4 regions of the Hafnia paralvei genome follow, and region 1 is predicted to be linked to each of the others. Evidence: predicted binding sites of a transcription regulator. Region 1 holds the regulator's gene; each other region holds the start of a gene.
What was found. Region 1 encodes sigma-54, which starts transcription at its own class of promoters, with help from an activator protein. Its sites were predicted from a motif close to GTTGGCACANNTTTCGCTNT; they were not measured.
Positions count from the first base shown of each region.

Region 2: the regulator sigma-54 is predicted to act here: its motif matches at 2,918-2,937, upstream of glnK (P-II family nitrogen regulator).
Region 3: the regulator sigma-54 is predicted to act here: its motif matches at 2,574-2,593, upstream of glnA (glutamate--ammonia ligase).
Region 4: the regulator sigma-54 is predicted to act here: its motif matches at 1,302-1,321, upstream of hycA (formate hydrogenlyase regulator HycA).

Region 1 covers NZ_CP083737.1:4,033,692-4,039,613, forward strand. The annotation lists gene kdsD (arabinose-5-phosphate isomerase KdsD) at 1-311, shown strand, start outside; gene kdsC (3-deoxy-manno-octulosonate-8-phosphatase KdsC) at 337-903, shown strand; gene lptC (LPS export ABC transporter periplasmic protein LptC) at 900-1,478, shown strand; gene lptA (lipopolysaccharide ABC transporter substrate-binding protein LptA) at 1,447-2,076, shown strand; gene lptB (LPS export ABC transporter ATP-binding protein) at 2,083-2,808, shown strand; gene rpoN (RNA polymerase factor sigma-54) at 2,941-4,374, shown strand; gene hpf (ribosome hibernation promoting factor) at 4,398-4,685, shown strand; gene ptsN (PTS IIA-like nitrogen regulatory protein PtsN) at 4,765-5,271, shown strand; gene rapZ (RNase adapter RapZ) at 5,414-5,922, shown strand, end outside.
Region 2 covers NZ_CP083737.1:3,456,083-3,462,004, forward strand. The annotation lists gene tesB (acyl-CoA thioesterase II) at 284-1,144, shown strand; gene amtB (ammonium transporter AmtB) at 1,208-2,497, opposite strand; gene glnK (P-II family nitrogen regulator) at 2,531-2,869, opposite strand; gene K9N75_RS16310 (SmdB family multidrug efflux ABC transporter permease/ATP-binding protein) at 3,215-4,993, opposite strand; gene K9N75_RS16315 (SmdA family multidrug ABC transporter permease/ATP-binding protein) at 4,986-5,922, opposite strand, start outside.
Region 3 covers NZ_CP083737.1:4,551,589-4,557,510, forward strand. The annotation lists gene glnL (nitrogen regulation protein NR(II)) at 1-828, opposite strand, end outside; gene glnA (glutamate--ammonia ligase) at 1,088-2,497, opposite strand; gene typA (ribosome-dependent GTPase TypA) at 2,864-4,687, shown strand; gene K9N75_RS21045 (methyl-accepting chemotaxis protein) at 4,785-5,922, opposite strand, start outside.
Region 4 covers NZ_CP083737.1:848,849-854,770, reverse strand. The annotation lists gene hypE (hydrogenase expression/formation protein HypE) at 1-662, shown strand, start outside; gene hycA (formate hydrogenlyase regulator HycA) at 718-1,182, opposite strand; gene flhA (formate hydrogenlyase transcriptional activator FlhA) at 1,494-3,653, opposite strand; gene lysA (diaminopimelate decarboxylase) at 3,851-5,113, opposite strand; gene K9N75_RS03895 (LysR family transcriptional regulator) at 5,278-5,922, shown strand, end outside.

The sequences.
Region 1 (5,922 bases):
GTGATGCTCTGCTGGAGATTACACGCAAAAATCTCGGGTTAACCGTCATCTGTGATGACCTGATGAAAATCGAAGGTATTTTCACTGATGGTGACCTACGTCGCATCTTTGACTTAGGCGTTGACTTAAATAATGCGAAAATTGCCGATGTTATGACATCCGGTGGTATCCGCATTCGTCCAAATGCCTTAGCTGTCGATGCATTAAACCTGATGCAGGCTCGTCATATCACTTCGCTGCTGGTTGCTGATGGCGATCAACTGATTGGCGTGGTTCATATGCATGATATGCTGCGCGCTGGCGTGGTTTAAGAATTAACGTTTAGGTGAAAAATTAATGAATGAGCAAGGTATGAATATCGCTACCTGTTATGGCCCTGTTGCCCGTAAAATCATGGACTGCGCAGCAGAAATTCGTCTCGTCATCTGCGACGTTGACGGCGTTTTGTCTGACGGCCTGATTTACATGGGCAACAACGGCGAAGAGCTAAAAGCGTTTAACGTACGCGATGGCTATGGTATCCGCTGTCTCATTACCGAAGGCATTCATGTGGCGATCATTACCGGTCGCCAATCTAAATTAGTTGCCGATCGAGCAACTACGCTAGGAATTGAACACCTATATCAGGGGCAGTCTGATAAACTGATTGCCTTTGAGAAAATTCTCGCCGATCTGAACTTGCAGCCGCATCAGGTATCCTACATTGGCGATGATTTGATTGACTGGCCGGTGATGGCCAAAGTTGGACTTTCCGTTGCAGTAGCTGACGCGCACCCTATTTTATTGCAGCGCGCTCAATATGTTACCCGTATTTCAGGCGGGCGCGGTGCAGTTCGTGAGTTATGCGATCTCATCCTACAGTCGCAGGGCAAACTGGATGAGGCCAAAGGGCTATCAATATGAGTAAAACCAAACGCTGGGTCATCCTGCTATTAACGATTATTGCGTTGGCACTGATTGGTTGGAATCTGACAGAAAATGATTCTGATACCTCTCAAGTGGCTGTCAATAATCAGGAGCCGACCTATCGCAGCCAGCATACTCTGACCGTGGTCTATGACCCGACAGGTAAACTAAGCTATAAGCTGGTAGCAGAAGATGTTCAGCATTTCTCGGAGGATAAAACCAGTTGGTTTACTCATCCGGTGCTGACGACTTACGATCAGGACACCTTACCGACTTGGTCTATCCGTGCGGATAAGGCAAAGCTAACCGATGACCGTATGCTTTATCTATACGGAAATGTAGAAGTAAACAGTTTGACGACGACCTCGCAATTGGAAAGGATTACTACCGATAATGCGCAGGTAAACCTAGTGACTCAGGACGTCAGCTCTGATGATGAAGTCACTCTTTATGGGTCAAACTTCACCTCCCATGGTCTGAAGATGCGCGGGAACATGCGGGAAAAAACCGCAAGGCTGATTGACAAGGTAAAAACCTACTATGAAATTCAAAACAAACCACAAAATCCTTAGCCTTATCGTTGCCGGTACATTGCTAACGGCAAGCGTTCCAGCGCTGGCTCTGACCGGAGATACAGAGCAGCCGATTCATATCGACTCGGCTCAGCAGTCGTTGGATATGCAAGGCAACACCGTCACCTTTACCGGTGATGTCGTCGTGACTCAGGGCACGATTAAGATTAATGCAGACAAAGTTGTCGTCATCCGTCCTAACGGTGCTCAGGGTAAAGAAGTCGTTGAAGGTTATGGTAATCCCGTAACGTTCTACCAGATGCAAGACAATGGTAAACCTGTCAGCGGCCATGGGCAGAAGCTTCGCTACGAACTGGATAAAGACTTCGTTATCCTGACCGGCAATGCATTCCTGCAACAGGTTGATAGCAGTATCAAAGGTGACAAAATTACCTATCTGGTTAAACAACAGCAGATGGAAGCCTTCAGCGATAAAGGCAAGCGCGTTACCACCGTGTTGATTCCATCTCAGTTGCAGGATAAAGGTGGAAAAGCAGCAGCGACGCCTGCGCCAGCTAAGCCGAAAGCGCAGAATGAACCTGCTGCATCAAAAGGCAAATCTCCGTTTAGCCAGTCCTCACAGACCAAGAGTAACTAATTCGTTATGGCAACTTTAATTGCTGAAAATCTGGCCAAAGCCTACAAAGGTCGCCGCGTAGTTGAAAACGTTAGCCTGACCGTTAATTCAGGTGAAATCGTAGGTCTGCTCGGACCCAATGGCGCGGGTAAAACGACCACGTTTTATATGGTTGTCGGCATCGTTCCACGTGATGCAGGCCGTATTGAAATCGACGATGAAGATATCAGTCTGCTGCCGCTTCACGCTCGTGCACGTCGTGGAATAGGCTACTTGCCACAAGAAGCCTCTATCTTTCGCCGCTTGAGTGTGTATAACAACCTGATGGCCGTGCTGGAAATTCGTGATGACCTCACGAAAGAACAGCGCGCCGACCGCGCCGACGAACTGATGGAAGAGTTTCATATTGCCCATCTACGCGACAACCTCGGACAGTCACTGTCCGGTGGCGAACGCCGCCGCGTCGAAATTGCACGTGCTTTAGCCGCAAATCCTAAGTTCATCCTGCTGGATGAGCCATTTGCGGGCGTTGACCCAATCTCTGTTATTGATATTAAAAAAATTATTGAACACCTGCGCGATCGCGGTTTGGGCGTATTGATTACCGACCATAACGTGCGTGAAACGTTAGACGTTTGTGAGCGTGCTTATATTGTGAATCAGGGCAACCTCATTGCTCATGGCACTCCATCTGAAATCTTAGATGATGAGCAGGTTAAACGCGTCTATCTGGGTGAAGAATTCCGTCTGTAATGACGGCTATCTTGCGTCATACATATCCTGCACTTTGCGCAGGATATGCCGTACGGTGGTCTTTATGCGGCCGGACTCTTTTTTTAGTTTAGCAGGTACTCTGCTTGCACCAATGGAAATGAGCTCGCGATTATGAAGCAAGGTTTGCAACTCAGGCTAAGTCAGCAGTTAGCGATGACACCACAATTGCAGCAGGCGATCCGCCTGTTGCAACTATCAACGCTAGAGCTTCAGCAAGAGATCCAACAGGCGTTAGAAAGCAACCCACTGCTTGAACAAGATGACACTCACGATGAAATAGAAACTTCAACGGAAGAAGTCAACGAGGAGCTGGACACACGTGAACAGCTAGAGCAACCGGATATGCCCGAGGAACTCCCCCTCGATGCCACATGGGATGAAATCTACACAGCAGGAACGCCATCAGGCACAGGCACTGATTACAGCGATGATGAGCTGCCTATCTATCAAGGTGAAACAACACAAAGCCTGCAAGACTATTTAATGTGGCAAGTTGAGCTAACGCCCTTCAGCGACACCGATCTGGCCATTGCCACCGCCATCGTAGACGCCGTCGATGATACCGGCTATCTCACTTCTTCTCTCGACGATATTTTAGAGAGCATGGGTGATGAACTTGTGATGATGGATGAAATTGAAGCCGTGCTCAAACGTGTACAACGTTTTGATCCCGTCGGCGTTGCTGCACGCGATTTACGTGACTGTTTACTAGTACAGCTTTCTCAGTTTGCCGATGATACCCCCTTCCTAAGCGAAGCTCGTCTCATTGTTGATAAACATTTAGATCTGTTAGCCAACCACGATTTCCGTAATCTGATGCGTTCGACTAAGCTGAAAGAAGACGTGTTAAAAGCAGCCATGCAGCTCATTCAAACGCTCGATCCGCGTCCTGGGCTCTCTATCAATACCGGCGAATCAGATTATGTCATCCCAGACGTTTTAGTGCATAAACACCAAGGCCACTGGGTCGTCGAACTGAATCAGGATAGTGTTCCACGTCTTAAAATTAATCAGCACTATGTCTCGCTCGGCGCACAAACCCGCAGCGACAGCGACACGCAATTCATCCGCAGCAATCTGCAAGAAGCGAAGTGGCTGATTAAAAGCTTAGAAAGCCGTAATGACACGCTGTTGAAGGTTTCACGCTGCATCGTTGAACAGCAGCAGGCATTTTTTGATAATGGTGCCGAATATATGAAGCCGATGGTGCTGGCCGATATCGCTCAGCAAGTCGACATGCATGAATCCACCATTTCTCGTGTGACCACGCAGAAGTTCCTGCACAGTCCGCGAGGTATATTTGAACTGAAATATTTCTTCTCTAGTCACGTCAGTACCGAAGATGGAGGCGAAGCCTCGTCAACGGCGATTCGCGCACTAGTGAAAAAGCTCGTTGCAGCGGAAAACCCAGCTAAACCGCTGAGCGACAGCAAGCTAGCGACCTTGCTTGCCGATCAGGGTATTATGGTTGCCAGACGTACCGTTGCTAAATACCGAGAGTCTTTGTCCATCCCACCGTCTAACCAACGCAAACAATTGGTTTGACCATAACAGAGAAGGAAGACACTATGCAGCTCAACATTACCGGACATCATGTCGAAATAACCGAAGCTTTGCGCGAATTCGTCACCACCAAATTTGCCAAACTCGAGCAATACTTTGACCGAATCAACCAGGTTTATGTGGTACTGAGCGTGGAGAAAATCCAACATATTGCCGAAGCAACGGTACATATTAACGGCGGCGAGCTGCATGCCACCTCTGAGCAAACAGACATGTATGCTGCGATTGACACCTTAGTTGATAAGCTGGCACGCCAGCTCAACAAGCATAAAGATAAATTAAAACAACACTAACGTTTAACTATTTTAAACACCAGCTGACTTAATCGGCCTGTTTCGTCAATGAAACGGGCCGATAAGCCATCAGGGGAGCATGAAAAATCAGTCTATGGCTGGTTTAAATGAAGAAGATGAGATGAGTAACGATTTAACTATGCCTTTAACCTCCGTACTGAGTCCGGAGTGCACACGCAATGCAGTTCACTGTTCCAGCAAGAAACGCGCTCTGGAAATCATCAGCGAACTGGCGGCTGCACAGCTCAACCTTCCACCGCAGGTCGTGTTCGACGCGATTCTAACGCGCGAACGTATGGGGAGTACCGGCATTGGCAACGGCATCGCCATCCCCCACGGAAAGCTTGAGGAAGATACCCTACGAGCCATTGCCGTCTTTATACATCTGGAACAGCCGATTAGCTTCGACGCTATCGACAATCAACCGGTTGACCTGCTTTTTGCGTTGCTGGTGCCCGCCGATCAGTGCAAAACCCATCTGCAAACATTAGCGATTATGGCGCAGAAGCTGGCTGACAAAGGTGTCTGCCGTCGCTTACGCAGCGCGCAAAGTGACGATGAACTGTACAAAATCATTACAGAATAAAGTGTTAGCACACAATCAAAATGGTGGCAGGATATTACTCGTCACGTTACATTGAGCATAACAATTTGTGATAGTCCTCCTGCGGGAGGCCAAATTTCAACAGGCGGCAATTTAGCTGTCCGAAATTAAGGGGAGTTGTGACATGGTGCTGATGATTGTCAGCGGCCGTTCCGGTTCAGGGAAATCTGTTGCGTTACGTGCGCTAGAAGATATGGGTTTTTATTGTGTAGACAATTTACCTGTAGAACTCTTGCCGAATTTAGCTCGTTCGCTGGCCGATCGTGGAACTTCCGCCGCCGTCAGTATTGACGTGCGTAACATGCCTGAATCTCCTGAAGTGCTGGAAACGGCGATGGATAATCTGCCAGACAGTTTTTCTCCACAGCTGCTGTTCTTAGATGCCGATCGCAATACACTAATCCGCCGCTATAGCGACACGCGTCGCTTGCATCCTCTCTCGACCAAAAATCTCTCTCTAGAAAGCGCTATCGATGAAGAAAGCGACCTGCTGGAACCGCTACGTTCCCGCGCGGATCTCATCATCGATACTTCTGAGATGTCGGTGCACGAGTTAGCAGAAATGCTGCGTACGCGCCTGCTGGGCAAACGCGAGCGTGAATTGACGATGGTGTTTGAATCCTTCGGCTTCAA
Region 2 (5,922 bases), 580 kb from region 1:
TGCCGGATGTGGAATATAAAAATGCGATTCACCACAGCCGACATAGGTCACCTAAAGTAGTTTGTTACGCTACGATACTTTATAAGCATGGCATAAACGGCTGACTTTTCCAGTTTTATCTACTTTACATTAACAATTTCAGATAATTGAACCCTCTAAACAAGACTGAAAACGTTAAACGGTTTTGTGGTAATTTCTGCCATAATTACGCAAGCGATGTGCGCTACCCTCCCACATTGCTTACGCACTCTGTTTTCAACACGGATTAATTAGGATCTCATTCATGAGTCAGGCATTAAAAAATTTACTCGATCTGTTAGATCTGGAAAAAATAGAAGAAGGGATCTATCGCGGGCAGAGTGAAGATCTTGGCTTACGTCAGGTTTTTGGTGGTCAGGTCGTCGGACAAGCATTATATGCTGCAAAGCAAACCGTACCTTTGGAACGAAATATTCACTCTTTCCACAGCTATTTCCTACGTCCTGGTGATAGTAGCCAACCCATTATTTACGATGTAGAAAACCTTCGCGACGGCAATAGCTTCAGCGCCCGCCGCGTCAAAGCCGTACAACACGGCAAACCTATTTTCTATATGACAGCCTCTTTCCAAACCGCCGAAGAAGGCTTTGAGCATCAGAACGTGATGCCAGAGGTTCCAGCTCCTGAGTCGTTAAAATCCGAATCAGAAATAGCCAACAGCATGGCGCATTTAATTCCCGAATCCGTACGCGAAAAATTCACCTGCGAAAAGCCGCTGGAGATGCGCCCTGTCACTTTCCATAATCCCTTAATGGGTACGGTTGAAGAACCTATCCGCAACGTCTGGTTCAAGGCTAATGGGGAAATGCCGGACGATCCTCGTATTCATCAGTATTTGCTTGGGTACGCATCTGATTTCAATTTCTTGCCCACAGCGTTACAACCGCACGGTAAAGGTTTTTTAGAACCCGGTATGCAGGTTGCCACGATTGACCACTCAATGTGGTTCCATCGTCCATTCCGTCTAGATGACTGGTTGTTGTACGCCGTTGAAAGTACTTCAGCATCCGGAGCTCGTGGCTTTGTCCGTGGGCAATTCTATAACCGTGCCGGTGAGTTGATTGCGTCTACAGTGCAGGAAGGGGTTATTCGTCAGCGTTCATAATAAGTAAGAACGTAAAAGGGCGCAGTTCATTTTCTGCGCCCTTCTTCCAATAAAACAAACGTATTATTGGTTGTAAGCATTCTCACCGTGGCTATTTACATCCAAACCTTCACGCTCTTGATCTTCTGGCACACGTAGCCCAACGCAAACATCTGCAATCTTGAAAGCAATCAGCGCCGCCGCACCGGACCAGACGATACAAATTGCCACGCTCAGCGCCTGTACTCCGAACTGGTGCCCCATCGTCACGCCCTCCGCGTAGCCCGTTCCACCGAGCGAGGTTGCTGTCAGAATCCCCGTGGCTAAGCATCCGACGATACCGCATACCCCATGCACGCCAAACACGTCGCAGGTATCATCGACCTTCAACCAGCGTTTCAGCATGACTACGCCCCACAAACCAGCGACACCAGCAATCAGCCCCAGTAATAACGCGCCCCCCACACCGACTGTACCTGCCGCAGGCGTTACTGCCACCAGCCCAGCGATACAGCCAGAACACGCGCCTAACAGAGAAGGCTTACCACGCGTCATCCATTCGACCAAAACCCAAGACAAAATTGCTCCGGCAGTGGCCACAACCGTATTCACGAAAGCCAGAGCAGCAATTTCATTGGCAGCGCTTGCTGAGCCTGCGTTGAACCCAAACCAGCCAATGTACAGCACCGCGGTGCCCATGAAGACCATCGGCAGGTTATGTGGTTTAAAAGCTTCTTTACCAAATCCGGCGCGTTTACCCAGAAGATAAGCGCCAACCAGCCCTGCAATTGCCGCGTTAATGTGCACTACGGTGCCGCCTGCGAAGTCCAGCGCGCCATCAGTTGCCAGATAGCCGCCGCCCCAAACCATATGCGCCATCGGAATGTAGGAGAAGGTGAACCACAACACGGCAAAGATCAGCACCGCAGAGAAACGAATACGTTCCGCAAAGGAGCCCACGATCAAACCCACGGTAATACACGCAAAAGAGCCTTGGAACGCAACGTGGATCATCTTGTAAAACGAGCCGGTTAAATCCGTTAGGCCAATGCCTTTCAGCATCACTTCATCAAAGTTGCCAAAAATGGCGTTACCAGAACCAAATGCCAATGAATAACCATAAACAACCCACAGTACGCAAATTGCGGCGAAAGTGACCATGACCTGCGTCATCAGCGACAACACGTTTTTAGAACGCAGTAGCCCGCCATAAAACAGGCCAATGCCGGGGATGGTCATAAACAGTACCAATGCGGTACAAATCATCATAAAGGCGTTATCGGCCTTATCTGCCACGGCTGGAGCCGCAGCCATTGCGACACCGGGTAGTAATGAGGCACTCCCCAGACCCAAAGTGGATAAGCGTATTTTCATTATTAATCCATCCCTATCTGTGTGAGTTATTAATTACAGTGCCGCTTCATCAGTTTCGCCGGTACGAATACGAATGACGCGCTGTAGTTCAGCAACAAAAATTTTTCCGTCGCCAATTTTTCCGGTATAGGCAGATTTGCTGATCACATCGATAACTTCATCAAGTTGATCGTCAGCAATCGCTACATCAATTTTGACCTTGGGTAGAAAGTTCACGTTGTACTCTGCCCCACGGTATAGCTCGGCATGCCCCTTCTGGCGCCCGAATCCCTTAACTTCGGTAACCGTCAGCCCTTGGATCCCGACAGAGGAAAGTGCTTCGCGTACGTCTTCCAGTTTGAACGGCTTTATCACCACAGTTACCAGCTTCATACAGCCTCTCCTCAAATGATCCTGAATAATTTCGTTAGCGAATTAATATGAGCAAAGCCTATGCCAACTTTATAGAAATCAGTTTTGCGGGAGAAAACACTAGTTTTGGTGCAAAGAAAGAGAGCAGGCAGCAGATAAAACGTGAGGAGTTTCGCAAAACTGCACCAATAGTGTGCAGTTAGGAAAATGACGGTGCGTTTTTTTTACACAAACTATTTTTACATCACGCGGTGACTATCTGCACCACAAAGACCCAGAGATAGATTGTAATAATCAGGGGAATCAAAAAGAAAAGCCGATGTTATGAATAATCATCGGCTCTATGCTGCATTTCAAAAAGAGGGATTAGATGGTCGGTGGTTCCTGACTCAGCCCCGCGGCTAAAGCTTCGCCCACCAACTGCAACTGATGCATCTGATAATAACGCCCCTGCTTTGCTAACAGTTCATGATGCGAGCCTTGTTCCACGGCATAGCCACGATGCAATACCAAAATAGAATCTGCATCAACAATGGTAGAAAGCCGGTGAGCAATCACAATCAGCGTTGTTTGCTGGCGAATAACATTCAACGCCTTCTGAATTGCCTGTTCAGTGCCGGAATCAATGTTGGCCGTAGCTTCATCCAAAATCAAAATCTGCGGCGCTTGCACCAGCACCCGCGCCATCGCCAACAGCTGCTTTTGCCCTACCGATAGGTTATTCCCTTGCTCACCGAGCTGAGTTTGGATACCGTTCGGCCAAGTCCTGACCAGAGGTGCTAGCTGAACATCCTCAAGCGCTTTCCAAACCTGAGCTTCGCTGATATCTCGTCCTAGAGTCACGTTGTTCATCACCGATTCAGCCATAACAACCGGATCCTGCTGCACCATAGCCACGCCTTCGCGTAACACCTGATGGCTCAGCGTTGGGATTGGGCGTCCGTCGATACAGATCTCTCCGCCACTAACCGGATAGTATCCCATCAGCAAATTCGCGAGCGTCGATTTACCACTGCCTGTATGCCCTACCAACGCAACGAACCCGCGGGAAGCAATATGCAAATTGATATCTTGCAGTACAGGACGGCCTTCGCGATAGGCAAATGTTACGTTATTAATATCCACACGCCCGCTTTGCAGCGGCTGAATATCACCACCATAATTCTGCTGTGCATCGTCCATCAGTTCAAAAATACGCTCACCCGCCACAACGGCCTGCTGCATCATAGATTGCTGGCTCGTGAGCTCAATAAGAGGCTCATTCAGGCGGCTTAGATAATTGATAAAAGCGTAAAGAACCCCAACGCCAATCGAACCTTCAGCACTAAAACCAAACATCATCAGCAGCCCACAGAGGATCATGGCCGAAAACAGGCTGAGCAATGGACGCAGTAAAAAGCCTTCCAAACGAAGCGTTTGCATACGCGCTTGATAGTGAGAACGGCTAACCGCCCCCATTTTTTCACCAAATCGAGCCTGCTGACGAAATTGCTGGATCACGCCCATGCCGTTAATGACTTCGTTGAAGCCGTCATTGATATCCGCAAGATAGCTACGCACACGACGCACGACCGGCGTGCTGTAATGCTGATACACCGCCATCACCACAAATACCGCTGGGAAGATGCAGATAGAGATCAGCGCCATTCGCCAATCTAGCGTAAACATTGCCACCAGCATGGCGCCAATCAGCGCAGCGCTTTTTAACACGGTCGCGACTACGGTGACATAGAGATCTTTGATAACCTCGGTGTCATTGGTTACTCGGGAGATAAGCTGACCAACTGGCTGGTTGTCAAACGCAGAAAGAGGCTGACGCAATGCGGCATCCATCACATCGGTTCGCAGTTGCTGTACTACACCCACCGCGGCACGATTGAACAACAATGCCTGCGCATACTGTAAACCGGCTGCAGTAAATTCAAGCAGCAGGTATAACACCGCTAATCCAACGACTAAACCCAGTCTGAGATCGCCTTTGGCCACCACATTATCGATGAAATAACTGATAATGATTGGCCCACAGACCTCTGCCGCTGCCGCAACCCAAAGCATGACCACGGCTATTGCCAACGGTTTTTTGTAGGGACCACCGTAAGCCAGTAGACGTTTCAGCGTCGGCCAGAGCTGTTTGATATTACGCATTATCTGGCTCCTGAGTCTGAGTGTCTGGCTCATCAAGCTGAGCTTCTATTTGTTGGAAGCGATGCATATCGCGATACCAACCGCTTTGCTGACTGAGTTCAGTATGCTGACCACGTTGAGCAACCACGCCTTGCTGTAAGACCAGAATTTCACTCGCTTCAGTGAGTGCAGATAGGCGGTGAGCGCTAATAATGACGGTTCGGTTCTGCCCCCACTCGCGCAAATTATGTAGGATCTGATATTCCGTCCGACCATCAACCGCTGAAAGTGCATCATCCAGAATCAAGATCTCGGCATTAAGCAACAGAGCACGCGCAATAGAGATGCGCTGTTTTTGTCCCCCAGAGAGCATCACCCCGCGCTCCCCGACTTCGGTTTGGTATCCTTCTGGTAAACGCAGAATGTCCTCATGCACGCTAGCCAGCTTAGCGACGCGCTCAATGTCTTCCTGCGTGGCATCCGGCTTACCCAAAGCGATATTCATCGCCACAGAATCAGAGAACAGGAATGGCGTCTGGCTGACGACCGCCAATCGGGTACGCCATTCATCCAGACGCAGTTCACGTAAAGAAATCCCATGGAAACTGATTTCTCCCCGATCGGGGTCGAACTGGCGCTGGATCAGCGAGAGCAGCGCACTTTTCCCCGAGCCCGTTGGCCCGCATAGGCCTAACATCTGCCCAGGCGCGAGATTAAAGTTCACGTTATGCAGCACGGGATGAGCGTCTTCGCTGTAAGCAAAGCTTTCAACGTTAACGATCAGCTCACCTCGGCCTTCTGGCAGCGTTTTGTCACCATCAGTCACGGTTGACTGCTCCGATAGCATGCTGCGAATACGGCTGTAGGCAGCGCTTCCACGCTCAACGATGTTAAACATCCAAGCTAGCGCCAACATTGGCCAAATCATCAGCCCGAGATACATCACAAAG
Region 3 (5,922 bases), 520 kb from region 1:
TGCAGTGCGCGTGCGCAGCGTTATGGTGCCGCCAGCATTGCCTAGCGCCTGTAGTGCGTTGCGTGTGATATTCAGCAACACCTGTTCTATTTGTTCTGGGTCGTGCTCTAGCTCTGGTAGGCTGGGATCGTAATCTCGCACCAGCGTGACGTTATCGGGGCACTCCAACGATACCAACTGACACACCCGTTCTGCCACCTGATGAATGCTCTGCGTTACATGCTGACCCGGACGCTGTGGCCCAAGCAGACGATCAACCAGATTTCTCAATCGATCGGCTTGCTCAATAATCACCTTGGTGTATTCAGTCAGTGACTGATCCGGCAACGCTTTAGCCAATAGTTGTGCTGCACCGCGTAATCCCCCTAGCGGATTTTTAATCTCATGCGCCAAGCCGCGAACTAAATCGCGAGCGGCAACCTGCTGGGCGTGTTGCAGTTGTTCTTGGCTAAGGCGACGCTGGCTATCCATTGGTGACAGCTCCAGCAAAATAAAATCATCGCTCATTGGCTGGGCGGTCAGCGCCATGATGTGCGCATGCCCGTCGATCACCAGCGTCACTTCGTTATCGGTAAACCCCTGCCCCGCATGCAAGCTGTCGTGCATCAAGCGCACATTCAGCGAAAAATACCCCAACAAATCCGGCAACGGCGTACCAAATAATTTGCGTGAACTTTGCGCCAGTAGCTGCTGAGCAGCAGGGTTGGCATAGTGCACTGCCAGATTACGGTCGAGCAGCAAAACACAGGTAATAAGAGAATTGAGGATCTGCCCAGAATCAGGCTGTTTACGTGCGGTTTGTGCATCGGTCAGGGATTGGTCAGCCATACTACGAGCTCCTGCACTGTTTTGGTGCAAATAAGATAAATGCACTTTAGCATGCTTTCAAAACCTTGGGATTTAGCGAGTAAAATTTCGCTACTGCCACCCAGAAGTTGAGTTGCTCAGAAAAGTGGAGAAAAAAACCCATCCGAAGATGGGTATAAAGTTTCCACGGCAACAAAAAATCGACGAACCAATTTGAATCTTTTAACGGCACCTCACCAAGAGATGCCAAACGCATAAACGAGTGTAATTAAACGCTGTTTTAAACGCTGTAGTACAGTTCGAACTCAACCGGATGTGGAGTCATGCGCACACGTTCCATCTCTTCCTGACGCAGTGCAATGTAAGCATCAATCGCGTCATCGGTGAACACGCCACCACGGGTCAAGAATTCGCGGTCTGCATCCAGACAGGCCAGCGCTTCGTCCAGAGAACCCGCCACGGTTGGGATCTCTTTCGCTTCTTCTGGCGGCAGGTCATACAGGTTTTTATCCATCGCATCGCCCGGATGGATTTTGTTTGCAATGCCGTCTAAGCCAGCCATCAGCAGTGCCGCGAAGCACAGGTATGGGTTAGCCGCTGGGTCTGGGAAACGAACTTCGATACGACGCGCTTTAGGGCTTGCAACCACTGGAATACGGATAGAAGCAGAACGGTTACGGGCTGAGTACGCCAGCATAACTGGAGCTTCATAGCCTGGAACCAAACGCTTGTATGAGTTAGTGGTTGGGTTAGCCAGCGCGTTAATTGCTTTCGCGTGTTTGATAACGCCGCCGATGTAGTACAGCGCCATTTCAGACAGACCGCCGTATTTGTCGCCTGCGAACAGGTTAGTCCCGTTCTTGGAGAGAGACATATGGCAGTGCATACCAGAACCGTTATCACCAAACATTGGCTTAGGCATAAAGGTGGCGGTTTTGCCAAACGCGTGAGCCACATTGTGAACCACGTATTTGTAAATCTGAATTTCGTCAGCTTTTTTGGTCATGGTATTGAAGCGGGTTGCCACTTCGTTCTGACCAGCAGTTGCCACTTCATGGTGATGCGCTTCAACCACCAAGCCCATATCTTCCATAGTCAGACACATGGTAGAACGAATGTCCTGCGAAGAATCGACTGGAGGAACTGGGAAATAACCGCCTTTCACCGCAGGACGATGGCCTTTGTTGCCGCCTTCGTACTTGGTGCTGGAGTTCCATGCGCCTTCGATATCGTCGATAGCGACGTGGGAACCACGGATACTGCTACCGAAGCGAATGTCATCGAACAAGAAGAATTCTGGCTCTGGCCCAAACAGAACGGTGTCCGCAATGCCAGAAGAACGCAGGAAATCCTCTGCACGTTTAGAGATGGAACGCGGATCACGATCGTAGCCCTGCATGGTGCCTGGCTCAAGAATGTCACAACGGATAATCAGAGTTGGCTCTTCAAAGAAAGGATCCAGAACCGCAGTGCTTGCATCAGGCATCAGCACCATGTCGGATTCATTGATACCTTTCCATCCACCGATAGAGGAGCCGTCAAACATTTTGCCTTCTTCAAAGAAGTCAGCATTGACTTGATGAGCAGGGATCGTAACGTGCTGTTCTTTACCTTTAGTATCAGTAAAACGCAGGTCTACGAATTTGACTTCATGCTCATTCAGCATTGTTAATACGTGTTCAGCGGACATACTCTACTCCCGGTTGCCTAAGGTCGTCGTGGAACGAATCTGTATATTTAAATGGTTTATTCACCATAAATTTATACAAGCTAAAACCATGCCAACTTTACAAATCGCTCGGAAAGCGCATAATTGGCGTATCTGGTGGTAGGAGACTATGCACTAGAATAGAATTCCGCACCAGAATGGTGCAATGTAAGATTTCATATGCACCATTCCAGTGCAAATTGTTCATTCCCGCGCCGTTTGGCATCGTGAATAGGATCACAAACTCACCTTTTTACGGTTGTTTATAAGAGATGCTTGTGATCTTGTTTAGTCCCTCGCTTATTACGTGTACAATAGCGCGCTATTTCTAATGCCTGAGGCAAAGCTGTGATCGAAAATCTGCGTAACATCGCCATTATTGCGCACGTTGACCATGGGAAAACTACCCTGGTTGACAAGTTGCTACAACAATCCGGTACATTCGGTGAACGTGAAGAAGCAACTGAACGCGTAATGGACTCCAACGATTTGGAGAAAGAGCGTGGGATTACCATCCTCGCGAAAAACACCGCTATTAATTGGAAAGACTACCGTATCAACATCGTGGATACCCCGGGGCATGCTGACTTCGGTGGTGAAGTTGAACGTGTAATGTCTATGGTTGACTCGGTACTGCTGGTTGTTGACGCAATGGATGGCCCTATGCCGCAGACACGTTTCGTGACCAAAAAAGCATTTGCTAATGGTCTGAAACCTATTGTGGTTATCAACAAAGTTGACCGTCCTGGCGCGCGTCCTGACTGGGTTGTCGATCAGGTATTCGACCTGTTCGTCAACTTGGATGCAACCGACGAGCAGCTGGACTTCCCAATCGTTTACGCTTCTGCGTTAAACGGTATCGCGGGTCTGGACCATAACGATATGGCCGACGACATGACTCCGCTGTATCAAGCGATTGTTGACCATGTATCTCCGCCACAAGTTGAAGCTGACGCACCTTTCCAGATGCAAATCTCTCAGCTGGACTACAACAACTATGTAGGCGTAATCGGTATCGGCCGCATCAAACGCGGTAAAATCAAACCTAACCAACAGGTGACTTTGATCGATAGCGAAGGCAAAACACGTAACGGTAAAGTCGGTAAAGTTCTGACCCATATGGGTCTGGAGCGTATCGAAGCTGACGTTGCTGAAGCTGGCGACATCATCGCAATCACCGGTCTGGGTGAACTGAACATTTCTGACACCATCTGTGAAGTCGGTAATGTTGAAGCTCTGCCTGCGCTGAGCGTTGATGAACCAACCGTGACCATGTATTTCTGCGTAAACACCTCTCCGTTCTGCGGTAAAGAAGGTAAGTACGTGACCTCCCGTCAGATTCTGGAGCGTCTGCAGAAAGAACTGGTACACAACGTTGCTCTGCGCGTTGAAGAAACCGAAGATGCTGACGCATTCCGCGTTTCAGGCCGTGGTGAACTTCACCTGTCGGTTCTGATCGAAAACATGCGTCGTGAAGGCTTCGAGCTGGCAGTATCTCGTCCTAAGGTTATCAACCGTAAGATTGATGGCCGTATGCAAGAACCGTTTGAAAACGTCACTCTGGATATCGAAGAGCAGCACCAGGGTTCAGTCATGCAAGCCATGGGTGAACGTAAGGGCGACGTTAAAAACATGGTTCCAGATGGCAAGGGTCGTATCCGTTTGGATTACATCATCCCTGCTCGTGGCCTGATCGGCTTCCGTACTGAATTCATGACTATGACTTCTGGTACTGGCTTGCTGTACTCCACTTTCAGCCATTACGACGATGTACGTCCAGGCGATATCGGCCAACGTCAGAACGGCGTGCTGATCTCTAACGGTCAGGGTAAAGCGGTTGCGTTTGCTCTGTTCGGTCTGCAGGATCGCGGTAAGCTGTTCTTGGGTCACGGTGCTGAAGTTTATGAAGGCCAGATCATCGGTATTCATACTCGTTCTAACGACCTGACTGTAAACTGCCTGACCGGTAAGAAACTGACTAACATGCGTGCTTCCGGTACCGATGAAGCAACCACTCTGGTTCCTGCGATCAAAATGTCTCTGGAACAAGCGCTGGAATTCATCGATGACGACGAACTGGTAGAAGTTACTCCAGTATCAGTACGTATTCGTAAACGTCACCTGACAGAAAACGACCGTCGCCGCGCAGCTCGTGGCCCTAAAGAAGACTAATCTTCTTTAACGATCGTTCACGTCTGATATCAGGGCACCTTAGGGTGCCCTTTTTTACGTTTAAAATTTAAAACCCCTGACGGAAAATAGGCGGCACTTAAATCCAGTTTTCGTCTAGGTCTGCCACCTTAGCCGCCGTTTGCTTGACAGAAAACTTGTCATTCATCCCTTTAATCTGAAAGACCGCTACGGCATTGCTTAATGAGCCAGAGAGCTCTTCCACGTTGGTCGCCGTCGTTGCCACCTGTTCTACTAATGCGGCGTTCTGTTGCGTCACCTGATCCATCTGAGTGATCGCCACGCGGATCTGTTCTACTCCACGGCTTTGTTCTTCAGACGCATAAGAAATGCTATCCATCATCGTGCTTGCCTTAGTAATGGCACCCGTCATTTCCGCTATGGTTAACCCAGTTTTGTCTGCCAGCTCCGCACCTTCCTGAATATGGTGGGAAGACTCAGATATTAGGCTGTTAATCTCCTTAGCGGACTGCGCAGACCGTTGAGCAAGATTACGAACCTCGCTAGCGACCACAGCAAATCCACGACCAGCCTCTCCAGCCCGAGCGGCTTCTACCGCCGCATTTAGCGCCAGAATATTGGTTTGGAACGCAATACTGTCTATGACGCTAATAATGTCACCCATCTTCTGCGCATTGGTTTTAATCACGTGCATTTTGCTATTCATCTCTTTCATCTGCTGCTCACCTTCATTGGCGATGGTGGCAGAAGCTTGGATCATTGACGAAGCCTGCACAGCATTATCAGCGTTAAGCTTAACGGTAGATGAAATCTGCTCCATGCTCGCAGCAGTCTGCGCTAGAGCAGAGGCTTGCTCCTCGGTTCGGCTAGACAGATCGGTATTACCCGCAGAGATTTCTTGAGTGCCAATGTTGATAGAATCCACGCCGTCGCGGATGGATTTCACCGTCTCGATCAATTCATACTGCATTTCTTGCAACGAGGCACACAACCGACCAATTTCATTATTGTTTTCGACTTCAATCGTATGGCGAAGATCGCCTTTACCAATTTGCTCAAAATAGCCAGAAACCTTGCTTAAGGGTTTCACTAAAATACGATCTAGCCAGAAATAGGCTGCCAAGAATAGTAGAGCGACCACCACCAAAATCGCACACATCACCAAAATAGAGATTCGATATGAAGCCTTACTGATTTCGCTGATCTTGACCAGATTCTCCTGACGCAGTTGTTCATAATTTTTGTATTTTTCATCG
Region 4 (5,922 bases), 1.5 Mb from region 1:
CTGCAACCGCTAAAGCCGCCAATATTCAGATTGTCACCGGCGATACTAAGGTTGTGCAGCGCGGTGCGGCAGATAAGATCTTTATCAACACCGCAGGTATCGGCGCGATCCCTAATGATATCCATTGGGGAGCTTCTGAAATTCAACCGGGTGACAAACTGATCGTCAGCGGCACTTTGGGCGATCACGGCGCGACAATCCTGAATTTGCGTGAACAACTTGGGCTTGAAGCCGAATTGATCAGCGATTGCGCTGTTCTCGCTCCCTTGATTGCACCTTTACGAAATATTCCTGGTGTACGCGCTTTGAGAGACGCCACGCGCGGTGGAGTTACAGCCATTATGCATGAGTTCGCCAACGCCAGCGGATGCGGTATTGATGTGATTGAGCAGTCACTGCCGGTAAAAAATGCCGTTCGAGGCATTTGTGAATTATTAGGCCTAGAACCGCTGAACTTCGCCAATGAAGGGAAATTGGTTATTGCCGTAGCGCCTGAAGCTGAACAAGCGGTACTGGATAGCTTGCATGCACACCCACTCGGCGTAGATGCGGCTACCATTGGTGACGTTACCGAAGGCAAACAGGTGCGTTTAACGGGAATGTATGGCACTTCACGCCTGCTAGATTTACCGCATAGCGAGCCGTTACCGAGGATTTGCTAAGAAACATATTGTCCACTTCTGGCCGCCGTTATGCAGCCAGAAGTGGATAGGTAAACTAATGCGCCCCTAATTTACCTACCAACAACTCCCGCACTGGCTGGTTGGTATTCATCGCCTGATACAAGGTCTCGTACAGGTCGTGAATTTTATCCAGATAGTGCTCTAGCACAGCGTCCATAGAACGATTGTTGACAGTACCGTCAATCAGGCCATTCTCATCGATTGTCGAATGACTGATTTCAACAAAATGATCTTCACACTGTTCATCGTTCATACGCAGGCCATACTGAATTTTTTTGCTGTAGAACTCATCTGCCAGCTTCACTTCAACCATAAAGTGATCAAACACGGTGAAGTTAACGCTATCGCCATCCCCGCAGCTGAACTCATGAAAAATCTTCAGTTTTGAAGAGGTCGCGGCTTTAATCAGGCTGCTTTTGTACAGAGCCCATTGCGCCATTAATTTTTCATTTTTGTCATGGATATAAAGCGACTTTTCGGTTAATTCGCTGACCTTCATGCTTCTTTGCCTCGCTCCACATTGTGGGTTGGAGTTTGTTACTCAGGGCTTAGCCCCATTGATAGATTTGACGCTCAATCAGGCCGTAATCCAGCAGCGTTGAACGTTTCAATCCATACAAAGCATAATCCGTGCCAAAAAGTAAAATTAATGAATAATTGATATTATTCAATTGGTTAACTTCGGCATTTCATTGAGAAGGCGTAAAAAACATGATGATGAAACGAGGAATGATGACGCTTCGACATTTATGTCGAAGAAAATGTCACGGGCGAAAAAAGCCAATTTCCGCCCGAGTCATAAGAGATAAATCAGTCTTTAGCAGAAATGCCCAGACGCTGCATACGGGAAATCAGTGTCGTGCGTTTCAATCCTAGGCGAGCCGCAGCACCGCGTGGCCCAGCCACAATGCCGTTAGTTTCTCGCAGAGCATTGAGAATACGTTCACGTTCGCTAAGTTCGCCGTCTTGTTCATGCGGCACTTTTTCTGCGGGCTTAGATGCCTTTGGCATCGTCCATGTCGACGAAGAAGACGGTATTTCTCTCGCAGGCTTATTCACCAACGGCGGTGAAAGATGATATTGCAGTTCGTTAAGCTGTAAATTCAGCACAGGGCCACGCGTCAAAATAACTGCGCGTTCAATGATGTTCTCCAATTCACGAATATTCCCCGGCCATGGCAAATCACACAGCATGCGGATGGTTTCCGTTGGAATGCTATCAATGGTACGGTTCATCCGTTTGGCAATTTTGCGCGTAAAGAATTTAACCAGTAACGGAATATCTTCTGGGCGTTCTCGCAGCGGCGGGATCACGATAGGGAAAACATTTAGGCGATAGTAGAGATCGCTACGGTATTCACGGTCCAGAACCATCTGCTTTAAATCACGATTGGTGGCCGCAATTAGACGCACATCGACTGGAATAACTTTATTCCCACCCAGACGTTCAATTTCGCGCTCTTGCAGTACTCGCAACAGTTTAGGTTGTAGCTCGAGAGGAATATCTCCCACTTCATCCAAAAACAGTGAGCTTTTGTTTGCTAGCTCAAAACGCCCCATTCTCTGCGACGTTGCTCCGGTATAAGCCCCTTTTTCATGACCGAACAGATCGCTTTCAATCAGCCCGCTTGGAATTGCCGCACAGTTCATCTTCACCATGCGTTTTTGGTTACGGGAACTCAGATTATGGATGGCTTGCGCAATCAGCTCTTTACCTGTTCCGGTTTCTCCCAGAATCAACACGCTACAATCACTAGAAGCGACCATTTCGACCTGCTCTAGCACGCTTTTGATGGCGGCGCTTTGCCCCACAATCTCACCAAAATCACTATCTTGGCGAATTTGCTCGGTCAAATAACGGTTCTCATGGACCAAACTATCCTTCAGGCGAGAAATTTCACCATAAGCCAGCGCGTTGTCCACCGCGATAGCGATACGAGCCGCTATTTGGCGTAGCAGTTTGAGATTGTTATCGCTGAAGATGGCCGGCTGACATTGAGCTAGTTTAAGCACGCCCAACACTTTGTTGCCGAAGACCAGCGGAAGCTGACAAATCGTCTGATGACCAAACTCTAACATCTGAGCTAACTGACGATCTTGTGGCGCCAAACGTGTGGAGTCCTGCAAATCCATCAACAGCATCTCTTCACTTTGCACCACCTGCTGAGCAAGAGAGCCTTCCAGCGGTAAGTACTTTTGCTCGCGCAGCACCGGCTTTCCACTTTGATAACAGGCCACATAGGCTTTGAAGCGATCTTCCTGTTCATCAAAAATAGATAGGCCGATGTAATCAATACCAAAGAAACGATGGATCTCTTTGGAGACCTCGGCGGCCAGTGCGTCTAGCTCTAGCTTAGAAGTCACGGCATTGGTTACGTCGACTAAAATGCGGTAATGATCGCGCTCGCGACGAAGGCTCTCTTCTTCAAGCTGAACATGTTCGCGCTCAAGAATATTCTCGAGTACGCTGGCAACCACATCAGATAGCGGCAAAGCCAACGCCAACTCGCTTTCACTAAACTGCTGATTACCGTGTTTAATGAATTCAATGCCGCCTAATCTTTGGCGTGGTGTCGTCAGCGGTAGCTGATAATAAACATTAAGAGAGCGATACTGCGCTAATTCTGAAACCTGCGGGAACTGTTGAATAAACTGCTCGCGCTGACAGCAAATAGGTTGCTGATCCGCCCACACTTTCCCCCCTGGTCCTTCAGCCAATAAAACATCATTGGAACACTGCATCTGTTTGCTTTCAGGCTCATAGCCATAATGTGTTATACGGTTATGCAGAGGGTCGAGGCGCAAGATATTAACGCGATCAAAACGAATAACGGAAAATGACAAGCCGTGGAGAGCCTGCATCAGCTCAGAGAGGGTTCGCTGAGCAAGCAGCGTTTGTGTGGCCTGATGCAGCATATCCTGCCAGACCGGATTCATTCTGGTCGAAGACTGTATTTTGACGGTATTCATAACTGAAGATGATGCGCGTGAAATGATTAGGTCGGTTATTTTACGGGAAAGAAAACCAGAATAGATATGATCTGAATGCTTAAATATGACAATTATTGCCATTGTAATGGTGGCAAATAATAACCATTATTCTTTGAACATGTGCGTCAACAATTCGCTAACGCACATGAAACTATTAATAAATATAATTAGTAAAATTATACCATCTCTAGTGCCAATAATTCTTCAATCGTCTGACGACGGCGAATTAAACGCGACTCACCATTTTCAAACAACACCTCAGGTAGCAACGGGCGACTGTTGTAGTTCGACGACATCGACGCACCATATGCACCGGTATCATGGAAAACCAGATAATCGCCTACCTGTGCGGCCGGTATTGAACGCGTTTCAACTTCTCCGCCCGCTTTTTGCGTAAACACATCACCAGATTCACAGAGCGGCCCACCAATCACAGACTCAACCCGCGGCTGAGCAGTCACGTCTCGTCCATCCGCAGGCAAGAGAGAAATATGATGATAGCTACCATACATTGCTGGGCGCATAAGATCGTTGAAACCCGCATCAACCAAAACAAAATGGCGGCTACCCATATTTTTCACCGCGCGAACCTGTGCCACCAACACACCTGACTCAGCAACCAAGTAGCGACCCGGCTCAATCTCCAGATGCACAGGATGGCCTAGATGACGAGCGATACGCTCGCGCGCGTCGTTCCATAAGCCATAGTAGTGAGAAACGTTAATCGACTCGTCACCCTGCTGATAGGGAATCGATAAACCGCCGCCCGCAGAGATCGCCTGAATATCATGACCTAGCTCGATTACCTGACGTACCATCGTATCGCAAACCTGCGCGAGATGCTGATAGTCCACACCTGAACCAATGTGCATATGCAAACCTATCAGCTCTAGATCGTATTGTTTGATTAATGCCAGCGCCTGCGGCAGTTCTTCAAACCAGATACCATGCTTGCTGTTCTCACCGCCGGTGTTTGTTTTCTGGCTGTGGCCGTGACCAAACCCTGGGTTCACACGCAGCCAGACCGGATGCCCTGCCGAGCGCTCTCCCAACTGCTTCAGCATATCGGCTGATCCAGCATTAACGGGAATATTCAGTTCAACCACGCGAGCAATCGTCGCTTCATCGAGTACATCAGCGGTAAACACGATTTGGCTTGGCGAGCCTCCGGGTTGAAAACCCGCCAGCAGTGCACGTTCTATTTCCCCTAAAGAAACCGAGTCCACCTTCACGCCTTGCTGATGCATTAACCGCAGAATATGAATGTTCGAGCAGGCTTTTTGCGCAAAACGAATTACATCAAATTCGCGCAGTTTTTCAATCTGCTGTTTAATGATCTCGCCATCATAAACCCATACAGGGCCACCAAAACGTGACGGTAGCGTAATGAGATTATCGGCATTCAGCGAAGTAGTGCGATCGTTTAGCGAACGTGGCATGGCATCCTCTCGGCGGTCAGTCTATTTTTGTGGTTATTTGATTTTGTGGTTATTTGATGTTGTGCTTCGATTATTGCCACTGAGTGTGCCTTTAATAAAATATCTATTTAGGGCAAGTCTATTCATTTATGATATGGCTTTATCTCGCTTGGAGTTCGTCGACCATGTCTGCTATTTCTTTGCGCCAGATCGAAATCTTTCATGCGGTAATGACGACAGGCAATTTGACCGAAGCCGCGGCATTGCTAAATACGTCACAACCCACTGTCAGTCGTGAGTTAGCTCGATTTGAAAAACTGCTGCAGATGTCTCTATTCGACCGAGTTCGTGGGCGACTGAGACCCACAGCACAGGGGCTACAGCTCTTTGAGGAAGTACAGCGTTCATACTATGGCATTGAGCGTATTGTTGACGCTGCAACTCACATTCGACAATTCCAGCAGGCTCAGCTCTCTATTGCTTGTCTGCCCGCGTTCTCGCAGTCTCTGTTGCCCAATGTCTGCCGTACATTTTTGGGCGAGTACCAAGACGTAAGCCTAAATGTGATTCCACAAGAGTCTCCTTTATTAGAAGAGTGGCTGTCCGCACAGCGCTACGATCTTGGATTAACAGAGAACACTTATACGCCACCAGGCACTGAACGCCGGACGCTGGCTACCTTAAACGAGATTTGCGTACTACCGAGCAATCATCCATTGCTCAGTAAAAAACGGCTGACACCCCAAGACTTTGAGGAACAACGTTATATCAGTCTGTCGCCTAACGATGGCTATCGCCAAACGCTAGACGCTCTCTTTCATCGCGAGCAG